DNA from 3 places in the Paenibacillus sp. LX16 genome. Region 1 is predicted to be linked to each of the others. Evidence: riboswitches for the same ligand, from Rfam matches in the RefSeq annotation. Region 1 holds a riboswitch; each other region holds the start of a gene.
The links. A riboswitch is a leader RNA that binds a small molecule or an ion and turns the genes downstream of it on or off. The one in region 1 is predicted to bind cyclic di-AMP.

Region 1 (7,129 bases):
TTTCGTTATTGAACAAGTCTTTAATCGCAGACAGATATAGCCAGCAATCCCCCACACGATATTGCGTGATATCTGTGACCCATTTTTGATTAGGTTTGTCCGCCTTGAAATCCTGTTTTAGCAGATTTTTCGCCACACGACCTTTCGTAGAGGAAGCATAGTTGCAGCGATGTTTCCGGCGAATTTGTGAGCGGATTCCCAAGACCTGCATGAGCCGGAGTACCTTTTTATGGTTCATCCAGACTCCATGATCGTGCTGCAAAAATAGTTGAATTTGGCGATAGCCGTAGACCCCGTTATACTGCTCATACACTTTCTTCACAAGTGCTTTCGCGTCCCGATCTCGATCTGCTCCTCTACGCTTTAAGAAGGCGTAATATCCACTTCTGGAGACTTTGAAAAGCGTACACAGTTTGCTAATAGGATAGTCTTTCGCAGCTTTCTCAATGGTTATATATTTGTGTGCTTCATCTCCTGTATCCAGATTTCCAAACACTTTTTTAGCATATCATTTTCCCGTCTCAGCTTCTGTACATACCTATCCTGATCGATATACTCCTTACGCCGTCCTCGCTGGTCCATGAGCCCGAATTCACCGAGTTGCTTGTATTTGCGCATCCATTCTTTTAATCGATGTCGATCTGCGATCCCAAACTTCTCCATGAGTCTACGATACGTCCAACCTTCTTCAATATGGAGTCGTATGGCCTCTACCTTGGTTTCAAACGTATACTCGTTAAACTTTGTTCCCTTTTTCGCCGGCATAAAAAATGCACCCCTTAGATTTCATCGGATAAACCAGGGGTTTATTCCAATGTCTATTCTAAGGGGTGCACTTCAGTTCGCTTTACGGGTTTATTTGGTTTCTTGGTGGTATGGAATGACCTATATGTAACTGGAATGCTTGTTGGGTTTAGAGTGGCGGTGCCTCCTTATAATCGTTATCGTCGATGTTCAGAATTGCAGCAACTTGTTTTCTGTACCTTTGTGCTTTGCGGGTGCCGTGAATCAGATTGGACAAGCGTGAAGGTGGAATATTGTGTGTCTCACAAAATGTTTTCTGATCCAGTCGAAGTTCGACAAGCCGTTGTTTGATGGCCCACCCGAAGGAGGTGACAGGCATTTTGTTGTTCAAGAGAAATCGCCCCTTACGGATTCTTGCGGAATAATTGGTGTGTTATAATAATCATCAGTAAACATGTTAGAATTAACCATCTAAAACTATGATACACTTTTATACGTGTTTTTACAATCGTAAATGCGTCATTTTATTGAATTAATTACTTAATTAAGTGCTAGATGGTTCTGATAATCCGTCTAGAGTCTGCTAATGGTGTGAATTTCGATTATATGTGGATAAAAAACACTCTGCCACCTGAGGAAAGGGACAGAGTGTTTTTGGTGTTGCTGCCACATTAGCGAAACGACGCATCAGGGGGATGCTGGAAGGCGTTTGAATAGACCTGAGGAGAGGAAAACAGTCTAGGTTCATCCAATTGGCTATTATGGCTCATATAAAGAGGTAGAGTGATGTAGGAGCTGGACCAGTGTCTGTGAAGAAGACGACGCTGAAATGCGGTTGGCTCAGGTTCGTTAAGCTTCTTCCATGCAGAGAGCAGCTCGCTGGTCATACGCTCCATAAAAGGGTTCTTTTCCTCATAAGGAGGATTGAGTAGTTTGAAGGCATCTTCCACACAGAAGGACACCGCTGCGCCAAGATAGCCGTGAACGGTCTGTTCTACATCGTTTCCGAGGAGGAGGTTAATCCAGGTGTGAACGGTAGCGAGTGTGCCAATCGCATTGTATTGAATGAGTATGGATTCCAACTGGTCAAATTCAAGCCAAGGATAAAGAGCCTTAGCGAGCTTGAGTAGACGCTGACCGGATAGACGCAACTCCTTCACATGCTGCAAGGAGGGACGTTGGGTATGCAGCATCTTATCAATGAGAGCGATCCGCCAACCGTCATTCTGCTGGATGGCGACATACAGACTTTTGATAGCCATGCCATCAACGGTTGTAAATTGAGGATACAAATCATCCAACATGTAATGTTCCAGGTCTTGTAGACTGTTCAAATGTCTGTTGCGGAATAGTTTCTCTAGTCCGTTAAAACGGGTGAAGCCACCAATAGGTAGGGAAGGGTCCAACAATAAAGCATAGTTCAGCAAGCGGTTGCCTTTATGCAGGGTGGTTCGCCTCCTCGAAGTGAATTATTATGTTATATTATTTTACTCTGCACTTGGGGATAACAAAAAAATTCGAAATATATGTAATATATATTTACATTTTAGTAGCCTTTGTGTCAAATTAAATATTATTATCGCTTATATATGTTAGAAAAAATAACACACAAAATAATTATTATATTTTTGTTTACAAATAGTTGATGAGAGAGTATAATAAATCTGTTGCCTCATTACATTATGATTTGCGGTCGTGGTGGAATGGCAGACACGCTATCTTGAGGGGGTAGTGGGCGTACGCCCGTGGAGGTTCGAGTCCTCTCGACCGCATTATATGCAAGACCCAGTTAAAAAAAGCATCCTGACACGTTTTACGTGAAGGGATGCTTTTTTTTTTGTTAAGCATTTTTCGTTATATCCTTTAGCCACAGAAGCAACGGTAGACAACAGGTTGTTTAATAACTGTGATTAAGAAGAATGTCAGTTTTGCTGCAAAAGCTTCTCTATATCTCCCGCCAGCTTATCTGGAGTGGTTTGCGGTGCATAGCGCTTAAATACGTTACCTTCTCGTGTAATTAAGAATTTAGTAAAATTCCATTTGATCGCTTTGGATCCTAATACCCCCGGAGCTGTTTGGGTAAGGTAGCGAAATAAGGGGTGCGCTTGATCTCCATTGACATCTGTTTTGGCGAACATCGGAAAGGTAACACCATAATTGATCTGGCAAAATTCGGAAATCTCCTCGCTAGAACCTGGCTCTTGTTTGGCAAACTGGTTGCTGGGAAATCCCAAAATTTCGAGCCCCTGTTCATGGTACTGGTCATATAGCTCTTGTAGCGCTTTGTATTGGGGGGTTAACCCACATTTGCTGGCAGTGTTCACGATAAGCAGAACGTTCCCTTCATATGTGGATAACGGAATTTGTTTCCCTTGCAGGGTTTGCGCATCATATTCATAAACGGTCATAGTATCTCTCCTTATTCAATATTCAGCAATTAAATTGTAAGCAATTAAAAGCGAGGTTGCAAGTTTGGAAAAGCTGTATCAAGCCTTTAGCCGCTGTAAAATCGTATTTTGTTCAAAACAGTAAATCGCACCGCAAATGGAGCGAATTAAGGTGTTTCTTCTTATAAAAGCGGGTTCAATCGGTGTTTAGCTGGTACATATAGCGTATTTTCTTCTCTTTTTACAAAAAAAGGCCAAAAACGCTCTACCCTACGCCAATATTGACATGCTTGTCATTTTCGAAAAGGGATGAAAAACAGAGATTGAAGGAGCTGTGAGAAGCATAGTTGTATTGTAAGCGCTATTATTAATATACTAGGCTCTAAAGGCCGATTTATAACCCCGCAGTTGAGCTTTACAGTCTTCCATGCGCGGGTGTATGATTCAAGACGTAATTTCAAATTAACTTGAATGAAGCAACAACGAAATGTCTATAGCGCTGAATTTTGCAGTTGCAAAAGCGGGGGAACCAATCGAGACTGTACGGCTTCGGAAGCCGTGTGTCTCATGGGGTGAATTTTCCGGTCAAGTACCAGAAATAGGGCGACTCTCACGTCCGAATCCGACAGCTAACCTCGTAAGCGTACAGGGAGAGGCAACAAACCGCCGTGTGCAGCCATGGTTTATTTTATCATGGATATGTAAGAAGCCGGAGGAAAGCCTTTTTCCTTCGGCTTCTTTTTGTTGTCTTTTTATACCGGGAGAGGAGCTACTGATGGAAGGTCGGTTAATTATTGTCACTGCACCGAATGAAGCGGGCAGAAGTTTTGTGAAATTGCTTATGTTCAAAAAATTGGCGTTTGCAGTTCTCACGAATAGCGCCCAGGAGGAACGACAGCTCAAAAAAATGGGTGTGGAGCACATTGTCCGCATCAATACCATGCAAGCGGGAAAATGGAATTTTCCAAAAAAAGAAATTGGTAGTGTGTATTTGTTCGAGAACAGCTTGAATCTGACTTGCCGTTTCCTGCAAATATGTCGGCCACTAACATCGGAATCGATCTATGTTATTACGCACGGCTGTAATCCACAAGGAATTTATCGGGGATTGGGAGCGGACCATGTGATCTACACATTGAACGGAGAGGTGGGTTTTCTACTGAACGGATAAGCACTTATAACATAGTTGTTTTATGATTTTATGATGAAATAAGAATGGCGATCTGAGGACCGATACGGAGGTTATGAACATGATGGATATATACATGCTGCTCGTCATGGCTGTGAGTTATGGAGTGATATTGCTGTTTGTACGCTGGTGTGATGCGCAGACCTCTAAAGGAGGACGAAGAGGATGATCGTTATACTTGGGCTTACGGCTATTGTGTTTATGTATTTAATCTACGCACTCCTGAACCCTGAAAAGTTCTAGTCAGCTATAGGGGATAGAGCGGGCGGGAACAACAGATCTGAATATTAAGCATCATAGGTAGCAGGTTTTCGCAAACGTGTGCACTCCATAGATGGTCTGAATCGGGTCTGTTGTTCCAAACGCAGGAGCATTTTGAAGGAGGAATAGAGGATGGAGCTGCTTCAAATTGGAATTGTGATCCTTATATTGCTGCTCTTGGTAAAGCCAATGGGTACATATATGTATCATGTATTCTCGAATGAACCGAATCGGACGGATCGGATTTTTGGCGGAACAGAAAAGCTGATTTATAAAGTAGTAGGATTGAAGAAGCTGGAGAGCATGCGTTGGACTACGTATGTTATGAGTTTCATTGCTACGAATGTCGTGCTTGTGGCGATCAGCTACTTGCTGTTGCGTTTACAGGGAATGCTTCCCGGTAATCCGGCAGGAAACAGTAATATGGAAGCATCACTAGCTTTTAATACGGTAATCAGCTTTATGACGAATACGAATCTCCAACATTATAGTGGAGAAAGCGGGCTTACGTATCTGACACAGATGGCGTTCGTCACGATGATGATGTTCACTTCGGCTGCTTCCGGTTTTGCGGTTGCAGCGGCTTTTATGAGAGGATTGACGCGGCGCGGTGAAGGAATGGGCAATTTCTTTCAAGATTTTATTAAAGCCATTATAAGAATTTTCCTGCCGCTGGCCTTTGTGCTTACGCTGGTGCTGGTTGGATTGAAGGTACCCCAGACGCTACAGCCTACGGCGGATCTTACGACGCTGAGCGGAACACAGCAGCAGATTTCTATGGGACCTATTGCTTCCCTGGAGTCCATCAAGCATTTGGGGACAAACGGGGGCGGTTATGCGGGAGCTAACTCTGCGCATCCTTTTGAAAATCCAAGTCCTTGGACGAACGTGCTGGAAATTTTGGCAATGTGGGTAATGCCGGCTTCGTTGCCGTATACCTTTGGATTGTTTGCCCGTAATCGTAAGCAGGGCTGGATTATTTTTAGCTCCATGATGGTATTGTTTCTTATTTTTCTATCCATTACGTACGTGTCTGAAAAGACAGGTAATCCGTTAATCCAGACACTGGGTGTGGATGCTTCTCAGGGAAGCATGGAAGGGAAAGAGGTTCGTTTCGGCATTGGACAATCGGCTTTATTCACTGCGGTCACAACAGCGGCAACGACAGGTTCGGTCAATAATATGCATGATACACTAACCCCACTGGGTGGTATGGCTGCTTTGGGAGAAATGATGCTAAACGTCATTTTTGGCGGCAAGGGTGTCGGGCTGATGAATATGCTGATGTATGCGATTCTGGGTGTGTTTATATGCGGACTGATGGTCGGGAGAACTCCGGAATTTATGGGAAGGAAAATTGAAGGCAAGGAAATGAAGCTGATCGCGATTGCCATTTTGGTACATCCGTTTCTCATTCTCGCCCCAACTGCACTTGCATTTATGAGTCATTGGGGATACGATGCGGTCACTAACCCTGGCTATCATGGGTTGACTCAGGTGCTCTATGAATATGCGTCATCTGCCGCAAATAATGGTTCGGGGTTTGAAGGTCTTTCGGATAACAACGTATTCTGGAACATGACAACGGGGATGGTTATGTTCTTCGGACGATATGTATCTATGATTGCATTGTTGGCTGTGGCGGCTTCGTTGAATGCCAAAGCACCGACTCCGGTGACGACGGGGACACTGCGCACGGACAACAAGTTATTTGGAGCCATTCTGATCGGGGTCGTGCTGCTGATTGGTGCGTTGACCTTTTTACCCGTCATCGTATTGGGACCTGTTGCTGAATTTTTGACCATGTGAAGAAGAAAATGAGAATGGATGAACGGGGTGTTTGATCATGAAGGAACAACGCAAACACATGCTGGACAGAAGCATCTTGAAGCATGCGATCAAGGATAGCTTTATAAAATTAAATCCGATGATCATGATGAAGAATCCTGTCATGTTCGTCGTGGAGATCGGTACATTGGTCGTGCTGCTAATGTTACTGTTTCCCGGTTATTTTGGAACTGGCAAGGAAATGGGCTTTAACCTGGCCGTGTTTGTTATTCTGTTGTTTACGTTGCTTTTTGCCAACTTTGCCGAAGCGCTCGCGGAGGGGCGGGGTAAGGCACAAGCTGCCTCTTTAAAAAAATCCAAGCAGGATACACAAGCTAACAAGCTCATCGGAAATGACATTCAGGTGGTTAGCTCAACCGAATTGCGTAAGGGGGACGTGGTTATTGTCTCCCAGGGCGAAATGATTCCAAGCGATGGTGAGGTCATTGAAGGTCTGGCTTCGGTGGATGAATCTGCAATTACGGGAGAATCGGCTCCGGTCATCAAGGAATCGGGTGGTGACTTTTGCTCGGTAACTGGCGGGACGCGAGTGGTCAGTGACCGGATTAAGGTGCGGATTACTACAGAGCCGGGCGAGACATTTATTGATAAAATGATTTCGCTCGTGGAAGGCGCACAGCGGCAAAAAACGCCAAATGAGATTGCACTGAACACTTTGCTGATTAGCTTGACGATTATCTTTCTAATTGTGGTGGTTACG
Region 2 (7,129 bases), 2.7 Mb from region 1:
ATTCGATTCGGCTTTTTAGGACTAAACCAATAAATGATGTAACCCACAATGGCTGGAAGTAAGATCCAGAATAGACCCGCGCTCACGTTCACAGTATCTCCCAGACTCATCACACTAAGTCCCATTAGAATGCTGTCAAAAATAACGTGGCTGAACATGGCGGCAATAAAGCCGTAACGCAGGAACACAAAACTGAACAGCAAACCAAGAAAAGTCAGCTCAATAGGTCTGGAAATCACCGGATAGATCGGATAAAGTGTATGTCCCAGTGCCCAAATCAGCGTGGTGATCAGACAAGCCACAAAAGTATTTTTCACTATTTTTTTGACCATCGGAATACCAAACAGACGGTAGACAGTCTCTTCTCCAATACCTGCCATCCAGGCCATAATCGGCAGTAGCCATGGATAAGCCATATTGTAAGGGGATTGTGTGGCATCTGTTGTGGAGAATGTATTGAATGTGCGCTCCAGTATAAAGAATAAGATGGATTGTACCCCGAGTAAAATAAAGGCCCACAAGTAGCCAACATACATACTGCGAAGCACATACAGCCCGTAGCCCGGCTCTTTCGCACGTGGCCATGCATTCAGCCCAACCTGACGCATAAGTCCGTCACCGCCGACCAAGGAGAAGTAGAGCGCTACAGCCATGAAGAAGGTAACACCAATCTGGAAAACCATAAGAAATATAAGCATGCCCTTACCGCCTGCTTCTGCTTGCAATAAAGGTAGCATGTTCATGGTCCCAGCTATACTGGCAATAAAGTATATAACGGACAGAACAATGCCGCGTACAAATGAAGTATATCGTCGTGTGAGTGACGCATATACAATGGCAAGTACACCCAGCACAAAGCTAAATAGGGCATAACCCGCATAGGTCATCCAATTCGCCCAAAATGTTTGCTTTTCGATATATTCAGTATAGGACGACGGGGCTGAAAAGCTTTGAGTGAAGGAGCGAACATCACCGTCTTCAAAAGTAAAAGCCAGTGTAAGTACCGAGGCGCCGATTTTTTTATCGTCTACGGTATACTTTAATCCGCCTTCTTTTTCAGTGGTCGCGAGCTTCAAGTCCGACGGCTTAAAGCCAAAGCGCTTGACCCATACTGCGGCCGTCTGCTCCTTGGCTTCGAGCGTCATGCCGTCCTCAGCCACACGTACAAGCCTGTTACGTGCTTGTTCATCCGTAGAAATATCAGCCTGTGTGTAATTGGTGTTGGAGGTGATCCGTTTAAAGCTTACGACCTTCCCAGTGGATAAATCTACATGAATTTGCAGTTTGCTCTTCGCTGAGGATTCAGGCAGATCGACCCGAAAGGTTTCGTAAGGGTAACTTTTTTTCCATGTACGGTCGTACTGTTGAAGCAGTTTTTCTCTAGATAAATAACCGTACAAATCTGTTTCGGCCTGATAGGTCACGACAGGCTCCTCTGGCTGTGATTCAGTATAGCCCAGCTCGGAGCGGGCGAAGTCCAATGCGTGTATGACCGCTTCTTGTTTGCTGATGACCTTTGCGTTCATTACTGATTCTGGACTCGGATTGCTAAGCGAGGGAATAAGCAATTGAAAGATAAAAAAGCAAATCAGGCCAATCCCGCCCAGCAAGCCTAATTTTTTGAAGTTGGCCGTGAGCACGACCGGTTTCCCGATAGGATTCATGAGTTTCCTCCTTAATCTGTAAATAAGAACATCCATTAAAGATATCATACTGCACAGGTTCCCGCCAACAGACCAGCGATATTCATGAAAATAGAGCGAAAGCACTTTAAAGTTCCAATAAAATAAGATAAGCTGCGATTAAACGTTGCCCATTCGCAAAATAAAGCCAATATCACGTTTTTTCGGCGAAATCGGTTTTGTGCTCTGGATATAGAAGGATTATAATCTTGAGGCAATGCCTATGAAATACATAGGTAATGATATACAATTGAGCCGAATTTCTATGGGAAAACGGGGGAACCATGTTACTGGGGTGAATTTTACAACCGATCCTGGAAGTGTAAATAGGGCATACTGTGCTGCCCGAATCCGTCAGCTAACCTCGTAGGCTATGAGCAGGAACCAAGTCAGGCACTCGGTTTTCCGGTGTCTTTTTTGTGTGTATAAAAGTGTAAAAGTTTGCTGAGTTAAGGACGCTGCGCGCCATTAGCACAGGGGGATCGAATAGTGCTTGACATGCATTCTTCCTGTATTCAGGGAATGCTAATTATAGTTACTTAAGGTTTGGAAAAATCAAAAAATTCAGGGGCAACGACGATCGGAAGATCAAATGGAACGCGTAGCGAGCTTACACCGTATTAAATCACTGTTTTTATAGTTTTAAGGATTAGGAGAGAAGTGATGAATAGATGAATCCCAATGCAAGCTGGCTCCGGCTTTCTCCACCGCAGATATTCGTTGCGGGCTTTGCCATTATCATTCTAATAGGTAGTTTATTGTTAATGCTGCCGATCTCTAATACAACAGGAAAACCACTTGCGTTTATAGACGCTTTGTTTACTGCCGCCTCTGCGACCTGTGTAACCGGGCTTGTCGTAAAGGATACCGGTCTCTTTTTTACCACTTTTGGTCAAGTTGTCATCGTTGCGCTGATCCAGATCGGCGGTCTTGGCTTTATGACCATGGCTACCTTGATTGCACTGGTGTTCAAGCGTCGGATTTCCCTGCGGGAGCGTCTCATTTTGCAGGAAGCGATGAATCAGACTTCTGTAGAGGGAATTGTCGGGTTAATCCGTAAGGTATTACTGTACTCACTGGTTATTGAAGGCGTATGCGCTACGATATTCTCGGTTCGCTGGTCCTTTGATATGCCCGTAGGCAGGGCGATTTATTTTGGAATCTGGCATGCCATCTCCATGTTTAACAATGCTGGTTTTGATTTATTCGGTGAATTTCGTAGCTTGACAGGTTATGTATATGATCCGATTGTTAATTTTACCGCAATGTTTCTGATTATTTCTGGCGGCATTGGTTTTGTAGTGATGTCAGACCTGGCAGAATATCGCAAGCGCAAGAGACTGTCCTTGCATACCAAGGTGGTACTCAGCATGACGGGCGCTATGATTGTAGTCGGCACGCTCGTGATTTTTGTATTTGAGTTTACGAATCCGAAGACTCTGGGCTCGCTTGATTGGGGTGGTAAGCTACTGGGATCTTTATTCCAGTCCGTTACTCCCCGTACCGCAGGTGCCAATACCTTGGACATTGCAGGCTTGCGGCAGGCTACGCAGTTTTTTATCATCATACTCATGTTTATCGGGGCTTCTCCTGGCTCTACTGGAGGCGGGATTAAGACCACAACATTCGCCCTGCTCATTGGAGCGGTGATTTCGATGCTGCGGGGGCGGGAAGATATTGTACTGTTCAAGTACCGACTTGCGCAGGGACGAATTTACAAGGCTTTGACCATTACACTGCTGGGGTTGCTGTTCGTGATCGGGGTAACGATGATTTTGTCGGCAACTGAAGATCATCATTTTCTGATGATCTTGTTCGAGACGGTGTCTGCGTTTGGTACGGTGGGGCTGTCGATGGGGCTTACACCTGATTTGACAGTCATAGGCAAGCTGGTGATCACCCTAACGATGTTTGCAGGTAGACTGGGCCCACTCACGCTAGCTTATGCACTGGGGCCGAAAAAGGGTAAAGAATTATATCGTCATCCGGAAGGCAAAATGATTATAGGATGAATCATTTCATAATATGCAGTATACATTTCGTGGGTTTAATCATTTCAGGATTTTGCAAAATCCTCATTTATGAAATTGATTCAGATAAGGGAGTTTTCGAGTAGATATGAAAACGCAGCAGTTTGTAGTTATTGGCTTGGGGAGGTTTGGCTCAAGCCTGGCTTTGCAATTGGTGGATATGGGGTGCGAGGTGCTAGGCATTGACCGGAATGAGGATGTTGTGGACAGTATGAGTGAGATGTTGACACATACTGTCGTGGCGGACGCTACCGATGAAGACTCGTTGCGATCACTGGGCATCCGTAATTTCGATTGTGGCATTGTTGCTATTGGTGATGACATTCAGGTAAGCATCCTCACCGCCATTTTGCTGAAGGAGCTGGGTGTGAAAAAAGTCGTAGCCAAAGCCATATCTGTGCTGCACGGGCGTGCGTTAGAGAAGCTCGGTGTAGACCGGATCATTTATCCAGAACGGGATATGGGTATCCGGGTGGCTCACCAGCTAGTCACGCCTAATTTGCTCGATTATTTGGAGTTGTCTAAGGAATACAGTATTGTGGAACTCAATGTACCTGCATGTCTGAATGGCAAAACGCTAGCAGAGCTAAATGCCCGTACCCGCTTTGGTTGTAGCGTCGTGGCGCTTCATACGGCGAATGGTATCCTGATCGCACCGACGGCTATGGATCGGCTAAAAGCCGACGATATTATGGTCATCATCGGCTCGAATGACAATATCGGTCGCTTTGAGGATGAGGTTGTTAATGTTAATGAAGAGGATTAAATCCTCTACACCATACGGTAGCCTGCAAACGACGCACGTGTCTCGCTAATCCAGCGTCGTGCTGTCGGACCGAGATCGGTCGTCTCCGAGTAAATGAGGGAGGTCGTTCGGCGTGTCTCCTTCAAATCGGGCAAGTACAATGCAGTGAGTCCATTATCCCGTAATAGTTCGCTGCGCAAATAGGATTTGGGTAGCAAGGCAGAAGCCTTACAGGTTGGAAGCAGGCGTACAATTGCCTCGAAGGAGTCGATTTCCATGCGGATATCCGGCATGATGCCGCTGCGCTGGAACAAGTCATCCGTCAGACTGCGGTACCAGGTTCCTTTGGAGAAAATAATCATCGGCAATCCTTGCAGATCTTTCATCGAGGCCGTTCCTGTCTTGACGGTTAATTCATGTCCAATGGGAACAACGAGCTCCAAATGATCATCAAATAGCGGAATGCAACGCAGTCCGGCTTCATGAATGGCAGACCCGACAATACCGGCGTCTGCTTTTTTGTCACGTACAAAGGCGACGATTTCATGGGTTTTACCGGTGAGCAGCTTCAGCTCGGTTTGAGGATGCTTGCTCATGAAAGCTTCGACGAGGGTAGGCAGCGTCGTTTGGAGTGTCGTGAGGCTCGCGCCGAGTGTAAGCATACTCTGAGCTTCATTTTTGTGCTGGGACAGCTTTTGTAAGAAGCGAAGCTGTCGTTGCCGTTGCTCTAGCGCGAATGTATAAACAAATCGGCCAGTGGACGTAATTTCGAGCCGTTTGCCCCGACGATCAAAGAGATTCACACCCAACTCTTCCTCCAGCTTGGCAATTTTGCGAGACAGGGCAGGTTGGGACAGATTCAGCAGTTTGGAGGCTTTATTCAGGCTGGACTGCTCGACAATGACAGCAAAAGCGTTCAAATCCTCAAACAAATCATGCACTTCCTCTCTATATGCAAAAAAGACATAATAATTAATACGTATATTGCAATTCCATTATAAGCCGAAAAGGAGTAACATGAAAGCGACACAAGATGTTCACACTTTTGTTTTTCCTTATAAGGGACACCTTGTTGGACATTTCCTGTCGGGAACTGTCATTTTATATGTTATATTACTATTGAAAACGCTATTATTGGGAGAAGGGAGCATGACCTAGATGAGAGGATTTTATTCCAGAAAGCTGCATTCGCTTCTTGGCGTCATTCCGTTGGCTCTATTTTTTGTTGAGCATTTGGTGACGAACTTCACAGCGGTGGAGGGCGGCAAGGAAGGATTTAATCGCAGCGTGGCCTTCCTGAATGGTTTGCCGCTGGTTATTGTGCTAGAAACGTTATTCATCTACTTGCCATTACTGTTCCACGGAATTTATGGCTTGTATATCGCTTATCAGGCTGACCCGAATGTCAAAAGATTCGGCTATTCACGTAACTGGCGCTTTCTGTTCCAGCGTATTTCCGGTGTCATTACATTTGTATTTATTATCTGGCACGTATACGACACACGCTTTCAGGTGGCTCTGGGTAATGTAACCCATGAGGAGCTAGGCGGCGTCATGCATGGCATCGTGACGAACCCGGTTTATTTCATTTTGTATTTAATCAGTGTCGTTTCGGCATCCTTTCACTTTGCTAACGGACTGTGGGCATTTATGGTCAGTTGGGGGATTACCGTGGGACCACGTGCGCAAAAAGTATCTTCTTATATCTGTATGACCCTATTCGTGGTGGTGTCTATCGGCTTCATCGCTTCCCTGCTTGCATTCCGCAGCGCGGAATTTCAGGAAACGGCAACTGCCTTGGTGCAATGCAGCGCTTTTAAACAGCTACTATAAACGACTCATATCAATTATACATCGTGTTGAGATTCTATTTTCAAACGTAAAAGAGGATTTGGTTAAAATCCTAAAAAAAAGGAGTGAGCAGAAATGGCAGCATCCAACATTATTGTCGTGGGCGGCGGTCTGGCAGGTCTAATGGCTACGATCAAGGCGGCAGAGGCGGGAGTTCACGTTCATTTATTTTCTTTGGTTCCGGTCAAAAGGTCCCACTCCGTTTGTGCTCAAGGCGGCATCAATGGTGCGGTAAATACCAAGGGTGAGGGAGACTCACCCTGGATTCACTTTGATGATTCAGTTTATGGCGGGGACTTTCTGGCCAACCAGCCTCCGGTAAAAGCGATGTGCGAAGCGGCTCCGGGGATCATTCATCTCATGGACCGCATGGGCGTCATGTTTAACCGGACACCGGAAGGACTGCTGGACTTCCGCCGCTTCGGCGGTACCCAGCATCATCGGACCGCCTTTGCTGGTGCGACGACAGGGCAGCAGCTTCTGTATGCTCTTGATGAGCAGGTACGGCGCTGGGAGTCTGCTGGTTTGGTGACCAAGTACGAGAACTGGGAATTTTTACAGGCTGTACTGGATGATGAAGGCATCTGCCGAGGGATTTGCGGGCAGGATTTACGTACGATGGAAGTGAAGACTTTTGCGGCGGATGCAGTTATTTTGGCATCTGGTGGGCCCGGGATTATTTTCGGTAAAACCACGAATTCCGTCATTAATACGGGCACAGCTGCCGGTGCGGTGTATCAGCAAGGGGTACGCTATGCGAACGGTGAGTTTATCCAGATTCATCCGACGGCTATACCAGGTGATGACAAGTTGCGTCTCAT
Region 3 (7,129 bases), 1.3 Mb from region 1:
TATCTTCGCTGCCGAGATCATCCAGCATGAAACGACGCTTGAGTGCGTAATCCATACGGTTGACGTGATCGGCGAGGATTTTCCAGCCGCGTTTGGCTTCGTCGTCAATCAGCATCTCGCAGGCGGTGGCACCGCCGTACATACGTCCTTCGGGCGTACGATCCACGGCTACCCATACGAGCCATACTTGGCGTCCATTCGGTACATCCTCTTTATTCGTAGAGAACTTGATACCACGTTCTACTTTACTTTTGGCATGCATGGCACCGATATCAATTTTCGCCTCTCCTCGGTCAATGATGACCGGGGACATGCTGTTCAGGTCGATTGAGCCTGCGCCGAAACCCTTATGTTTACTCTTGCCACTGACAATGTTCAGTGCAATCTGTTTTTTGCCGTCCGGCTGATTTTCACTCATGCGTCACTAGACCTCCATTTTCCGTCTTCACACTCATTCTACACTATAAATATTTTAACTAATAATCTCCTGAAAGCAAACATATACATGCTGTAGATGCTTGTCAACGGGAGGTATCCATTGTATGACCCCAGCACGCACTAAAATCGTTTTATTGTCTACACTAGCCCTCGGTCTCCTCGCAGGGACGTTATGGTTTGCCTGGCAGCCCCAATCGCAATCCGACCCGCAGTCCATAGGCCAACCACTATACGGCTCCCTGTCTGAGTCTGCGCTTGCCCCAAATATGGGCAAGCCTCTAGGGGCAAACATCCTGCCTGACCTGCCCAAGAACCCTCCACAGCCCGCTACAGAAATCCTCAGCAAACGGGTGGTAGAGTACCACATTGATGTGTCTCTGGAAAAAGGACAGGTTTTGCGAGGCACTGAGACACTGACCTGGAAGCATCCGGGCAAGAAAACCGTGAATGATTTGTATCTTCATCTATACCCGAATGCCTTCTCTTCCATGGAAACTACCTTTATGAAGGAATCCGGTGGAAAGCTGCGAGGAGACACCATGCCCAAAGACGGCTTTGGCTCCATGACGCTGACTGAACTAAAAACAGAGGACGGTTTATCTCTCATGCACCGCATCCAATATGTGCAGCCAGATGACGGTAACGCAGGCGACCGTTCGCTCATGAAGGTGCGTCTACCCAAGCCGGTACGAGGTGGCGAAGAAATCACATTATATATGAAGTTTGAGGTAAAACTGCCCGCCATCTTCGCTCGTATGGGTGCGACAGATGATTTTGTAATGGCAGGACAGTGGTTCCCGAAGCTCAGCGTCTACGAGACTGCAGGACAGCGTGGACGCGCCGAGGAGGGCTGGAACCTCCACCAGTATCATGGTAACTCCGAGTTTTATGCCGATTTTGGAATTTACAGCGTACGGATTCGGGTGCCTGAAACTCATATCGTAGCAGCGACCGGATTTCCCACCCGTGGTGCCGTCCGACAGAACGGCCAAAAAATATATCAATTTTATGCCGATGATGTACACGATTTTGCCTGGTCCGCTTCACCCAACTTTGTAACCGTAGAAGAACCCTTTTCTTCCGCTGAAGTCCCTGGTGTCAAAATTAAGCTCTACCTTGACCCGTCGCACAAGGAGCTCAAAGGACGCTATATGAGCGCCGCGAAGGCCGCCCTTTCGTACTACAGCAAATGGTACGGGCCTTATCCATATTCCACCCTATCCATCGTGGTTCCACCCAAATCAGGCAATGGAGCCGGCGGTATGGAGTATCCGACACTCATCACAGCCGCTGCTGCGGGTAATCTGAATCCTGGCTATAGTCTGGAACGGACATTAGTTCATGAGATTGGACATCAATATTTCTACGGAATGGTAGCCAATAATGAATTTGAGGAGCCGTGGCTGGATGAAGGCTTCACCTCCTATGCAGAGGAGCGGCTTATGGAACAAGAATATGGGCTTACCCCCAACTTGCCATTACAATCGGGACAGGTAGCCTCCCCACAGCCGCTAAACCGCGAGTCATGGAAGTACGGCTCAGCTGCTGAGTACGCGCAAAATGCCTACTCTCGAGGCAAGCTGGTACTACGGGGCATTGAACGTCAGGTGGGTATGAAAAAAATGGATCGCATTATGCGGACCTACGTCCAGACGTACCGATTCAAGCATCCGTCCTCACAGGATTTTCAACGTATCGTGGAGAGAGTCACCGGACGCTCATGGAGCCACTATTTTGAACAGTATGTATATGACGGCCAAATGGCGGACTTTTCAGTGGATCACATCACAAACCACAAGCTGGAGAATGGATATGAAGCAGTCGTGACGGTCAGCAAAAAAGGGGCGGATTATCCCAAGATCCCTGTCCAATTTACCTTCAAGGATGGGACAACGATATTCAAGGCTTGGGACGGCGCGGGCAAAAGCACAACTTTTCGGGTCAAAAGTACTTCTCCCGTTTCCTATGTAACCCTTGATCCTCTATATACCATTGCACTGGAGAATAAGCATATTAACAATAGCCTAAAGGCCGAATTGGACGAAAAACAACAAACCCGTTGGAGTATAAGTGTAACCAAGCTGTTGGAGACACTGCTTGGAAGTCTGTCATGGTGAGGTGTCTATAGATGCGGACTGTTATAAAAGAGGGCTGGGCGCTGGTGCGCATACGATTTTATATCGTTATCATTTTATTTCTGTATCGACTACTGTGGGGGGTGTTTCTCTATCGGCTGGTGCAGTCTGCCGTTATCCCGCTATTGCTCCGTTATCCTGATCAGGGTCAAAACGAGCTGGGACAGACCTTGTTTTGGATGGAGAGCCAGATTGCTCTGATGGACAGCCGGGAAGTACATGTGTATTTGTGGATACTACTAGGGGCGACTGTACTACGCATACTGATCACTCCCTTCATTAGAGCCGGAATATATCAAAGTCTGCATACCGATGCGACTGAACCGCAAAGCCTGTCCTTTTTCAAGGGTATGAAACGCCATGGCATGTCGTCGCTGTTGTATTACACCATTGAGTTGGGACTGCTGCTGCTTCCCGCCTTTTGGGTGGTACCGAGACTCTACCCTATTGTAGCAGGAGCGCTTCAATCTCCCTCTTATCTGCTGCATTTATTGCCCTATGTCATTGGATGGATGGCATACGGATGGTTCATTCGGCAGTGCATCCTGTATATGCAACTGGGTACTGTCGGTGGTCACACCATACTATCCTCCCTGCTCGCCTTCTTTCGCCAGCTCCTCCCAGCTGTCGGTATATCCCTTTTGCTCGGTGCTTGTGTGCTGCTGGTCTTCGGTCTATTTGGCACCGTGGCGATGATTTGGACTGGCATGCTGGCGCTCATTCTCCAGCAATCGTATCATTTTGTTACTAGTCTGGTCAGGCTGTGGCATATCAGTTCGCAGTACAGACTATGGCATACCGATATTTCCAGTAGAAGCTAAACCCTGCCTTTATGTTTTTTACTTCATTTCCGTCTGTCGAAAAACCCTGACTCATACCCGCGCAAACGACACATAACTGAATACTGTTAACAAGATCTGTTCCTGAGACATTAGGAGCAGATTTTTTTTGTAACTTTTTGCAATGAAACATTTGCCAAAGCCAGCCGTCTTTGTTACAATAATCGCAGTGAACTGATAGTAACAACTTTGTAATCTTTATTGTAACCTTTATCTCAAAAATAACGTTATTGTGAATACTGCTCTCCAAGGTGCACATCTTAAGTTAAGCCTAATTCCTGGCACCTAGGAAGCGGGGGAACCAGTTTGGGTGAATTGATCTCGCAACAGAGTGGTCATAGGGGAACCTTCTACCGAATCCTTAAGCTAACCTCGCAGGCATTGGAAGGGGTATATTTTTTTTGAAGAAGAAGCTAACGATCGCAGCTATGGGTCTTGCCATTGCCTTTACATCTTTTACATTCGGTGGCGGCAGTGCATATGCAGACTCCAAGATGGACCAGGTCATTCAAGATGCCAAAGGAACGAGCTACAGAAGCGGAGGCACTACACTCGAGGGATTCGATTGCTCCGGCTTCACAATGTACGTATTCAACAAACTGGGAATTAAACTTCCGCATCAATCCGGATCACAATTCAAAATGGGATCTTCTGTATCCCGCGATGAAATGAGACCTGGGGACCTGGTGTTCTTCAACACCACAGGAAGAGGCATTTCCCATGTAGGTATCTTCGTAGGTGAAGGGAAATTTGCCCACTCCTCGACTTCACGTGGTGTAGTAGTTAGCTCACTGAACGAAAATTATTACGCTAACCGCTATGTCGGTGCAAAAAGAATTATGAGCACAGACGCTTACCATTCTGTAGCTTCAGAAATTCCTGATGACGATAACGTAGAATAACTAACGCACAGCAAGCTAACCCTAGCCGCAATTTGATTCTGGCCGGAATCGAATTGCGGTTTTTTATGTCCACAACATCAGCAATTATTATCTTTACTGACGAACTGAGACCTCAAAAGGTTTCAATTTTAGCGAACATCGTCGGTTTTACCGTCACCGCTGGGGGAGCATATGAGCAGTAATTCCTTCTTATTGAATGTATACCCGACTTAGGTATGAAATAAACACGCTTGCCATTCCCCTGCAACTTGTCTACAATCTGTTGTTAATGATTGAAGTACCTGTGTAAAAGGAGGATGGAACACATGCCGGCCTCAATATCCAACTATCGGATCGTACCGATGGACGAGCATCAAGCGGCTGCAATCTGTGAGTGGCGCTATGATCCACCTTATAACATATACGGTTGGCTCCCCTGGGAACAAATGAAGGCGCTTGAAGTCGAATTTGGGAGTCCCACGCTTCGCCAAGAGCAATATGTTGCCGTACTGGATGAAGAGAATAAGCTGACGGGATTTGCTCAATATTTTCCTATGATCGGTGTGACCCGGCTAGGTCTTGGAATGCACCCTGACAGATGCGGACATGGCAAAGGATCAGATTTTGTCCGTGCCATTGCAGAGGAAGCTCAACGACGCAACCCGAAGAATGAAATTGATCTAGAGGTGCTCACTTGGAATGGGCGCGCTATCCGGGCCTACAAGGCGGCTGGATTTGAGCTTACAGATACCTATGAACGCCAGACTCCCGATGGCAAAAAACCGTTTTATTGTATGGTATATCGTCCCGACCACCCAACCCAGGTTCTATGATAAAAGCGCCTTCGGCATACAACCACGATGTTGTATAGCGAAGGCGCTTTTATCATCATACGACAGATCATTACAAGCTCAATGACTGCTGCGCATTTTTTCAAAGGCTTCATTATATTGTTGGGCTTCCTTAATATCCACGGCCATAATACCGCCGTCGTCCCAAGAGGTCAAACGCAGAGTCACGGTCTTGTAATCAATCGTAATAAATGGATGATGATTGAATGCTTCAGATATAGCAGCAACTTCATCCACGAATGCAATCCCTTTCATAAAACTGGAAAAATTATATTTTCGAACGATCCATCGTCCTTCCTCCAGTTCCCAGCCCTCCAGTTTCTCCAGATGTGCTTCAATCTCTTCTTGTGTAAAAGGCATGTTACGAACTCCTCCCCGTTTATACGGAAGCCTTTCGACCGCTTAAATACGGCCAAAACTACGATATATTGGTGTACATATTACCACGGCCCCGTTGATAAATCCATAAGACGGACCTCAAATCAAAGGGACTGACGTCAGCTCCTCGTCTCCAATGAGTACATAGATACGATGCTGCTCCGGCTCATAGATCACAACGCCACTCCCTACAGTGATTGTGGGCTCTGTACCCAGTGCATAAAATAAGTCTTCTGCCAAAGCTTCATTGACTTCCTGACGTCCCGCCGGGTCCAGCCTGTCCCAATCTTCTGCTTCCATCTCAAAAAATTCATAGCTATCTGGGATGCGCCCCACAGCCTCTGTCAAATCGTTCAAAATTTGTTCATACTCACGCCCATGCTTTACTCCCATGCCATTTCCTCCAATGGTTCCGCCATTTAATACATAATCACCTTATTATACCGGAAATTCGCACTTAACAAAAAAGAGAGTTTTGTCGATAAATACTATAATCCGTCTTGTAATGACGCGCTTGGGGCAAGGACGACCCCGGCGGCATGAAAGGATTCAAAATCTATTCTCATGGATGAGGTGTATCATGCAAATTTCAACCATTATCGGACTTGTGCTCGGGATTTTGTCACTGGTCGTCGGGATGATCTTAAAAGGCGCTCCGGTCGTCAATCTGGTCAATAATCCCGCTGCTTACATGATTATTTTCGTCGGAACGGCAGCGAGTATATTTATGGCCTTCCCGATGGCAGAAATCAAACGGATTCCGAAGCTGTTCAAGGTTATTTTCACTGAACAAAAACTGTTAGACCGCAAAGAGCTCATCGGTACGTTTACCGAGTGGGCATCCATTACCCGTCGTGAAGGTCTGCTCGCCTTGGAATCTAAGGTAGAGGAAATCGACGATCCCTTTATGCGTGGCGGCATGCGAATGATTATTGACGGCAATGATCAGGAATTCGTACGGGACGTTCTGATGGAGGATATCAATGCTACCGAGGATCGACATCGCTCTGGCGCACTGATCTTCTCCCAAGCCGGTATGTATGCTCCAACGCTCGGGGTACTCGGTGCGGTTGTAGGTCTGATTGCCGCTCTGGCTGACCTTAGTGACATGGAAAAGCTCTCTCATGCCATTGCAGCAGCCTTCATTGCGACGTTGCTCGGTATTTTTACAGGTTATGTCCTGTGGCATCCGATGTCCAACAAGCTGAAACGGTTATCCAAAAAAGAAGTAGAGCTTAAATTAATGATGGTCGAAGGTCTGCTTTCCATTCAATCGGGGATATCGACGATCGCCATCAGTCAGAAACTGACGATCTTCCTGACTCCGACCGAACGGGCTACGATGACCCAGAAGGATGGCGATTCCAGTGAGTAAAAAGAGACATGAACCGCATGAAGAGCATGCTGACGAAAGCTGGCTGTTGCCATATTCCGACTTAATGACCCTTCTGTTGGCTCTTTTCATTGTCTTATTCGGTATGAGCTCGCTCGACGCCAAAAAATTTGAAACTATGGCTCAATCCCTGAATGCAGCTTTTAGTGGCGGCACTGGCGTGCTGGATCACTCGGCCGCGAATCCGTCGTCACAATCCATGGATATGGGCAAA

Region 2: another riboswitch for cyclic di-AMP. It lies ahead of T3H97_RS20785 (TrkH family potassium uptake protein); the one in region 1 lies ahead of T3H97_RS06785 (hypothetical protein).
Region 3: another riboswitch for cyclic di-AMP. It lies ahead of T3H97_RS00535 (C40 family peptidase); the one in region 1 lies ahead of T3H97_RS06785 (hypothetical protein).

The regions. Positions count from the first base shown of each region.
Region 1 is NZ_CP141152.1:1,462,561-1,469,689, forward strand. Features, by position in the region: gene T3H97_RS06755 (IS3 family transposase) at 1-496, opposite strand, end outside; gene T3H97_RS06760 (helix-turn-helix domain-containing protein) at 451-765, opposite strand; gene T3H97_RS06765 (Rha family transcriptional regulator) at 914-1,135, opposite strand; gene T3H97_RS06770 (urease accessory protein UreF) at 1,416-2,171, opposite strand; tRNA gene T3H97_RS06775 (tRNA-Leu) at 2,434-2,516, shown strand; gene T3H97_RS06780 (glutathione peroxidase) at 2,667-3,152, opposite strand; cyclic di-AMP (ydaO/yuaA leader) riboswitch at 3,619-3,791, shown strand; gene T3H97_RS06785 (hypothetical protein) at 3,907-4,302, shown strand; gene T3H97_RS26385 (potassium-transporting ATPase subunit F) at 4,486-4,563, shown strand; gene kdpA (potassium-transporting ATPase subunit KdpA) at 4,714-6,390, shown strand; gene kdpB (potassium-transporting ATPase subunit KdpB) at 6,428-7,129, shown strand, end outside.
Region 2 is NZ_CP141152.1:4,637,742-4,644,870, reverse strand. Features, by position in the region: gene T3H97_RS20790 (CPBP family intramembrane glutamic endopeptidase) at 1-1,664, opposite strand, end outside; cyclic di-AMP (ydaO/yuaA leader) riboswitch at 1,926-2,070, shown strand; gene T3H97_RS20785 (TrkH family potassium uptake protein) at 2,354-3,694, shown strand; gene T3H97_RS20780 (potassium channel family protein) at 3,801-4,478, shown strand; gene T3H97_RS20775 (LysR family transcriptional regulator) at 4,484-5,389, opposite strand; gene T3H97_RS20770 (succinate dehydrogenase cytochrome b558 subunit) at 5,616-6,290, shown strand; gene sdhA (succinate dehydrogenase flavoprotein subunit) at 6,384-7,129, shown strand, end outside.
Region 3 is NZ_CP141152.1:132,217-139,345, reverse strand. Features, by position in the region: gene T3H97_RS00550 (YwhD family protein) at 1-418, opposite strand, end outside; gene T3H97_RS00545 (M1 family metallopeptidase) at 543-2,555, shown strand; gene T3H97_RS00540 (hypothetical protein) at 2,567-3,394, shown strand; cyclic di-AMP (ydaO/yuaA leader) riboswitch at 3,671-3,808, shown strand; gene T3H97_RS00535 (C40 family peptidase) at 3,814-4,314, shown strand; gene T3H97_RS00530 (GNAT family N-acetyltransferase) at 4,620-5,126, shown strand; gene T3H97_RS00525 (4a-hydroxytetrahydrobiopterin dehydratase) at 5,205-5,504, opposite strand; gene T3H97_RS00520 (hypothetical protein) at 5,622-5,915, opposite strand; gene motA (flagellar motor stator protein MotA) at 6,103-6,897, shown strand; gene motB (flagellar motor protein MotB) at 6,890-7,129, shown strand, end outside.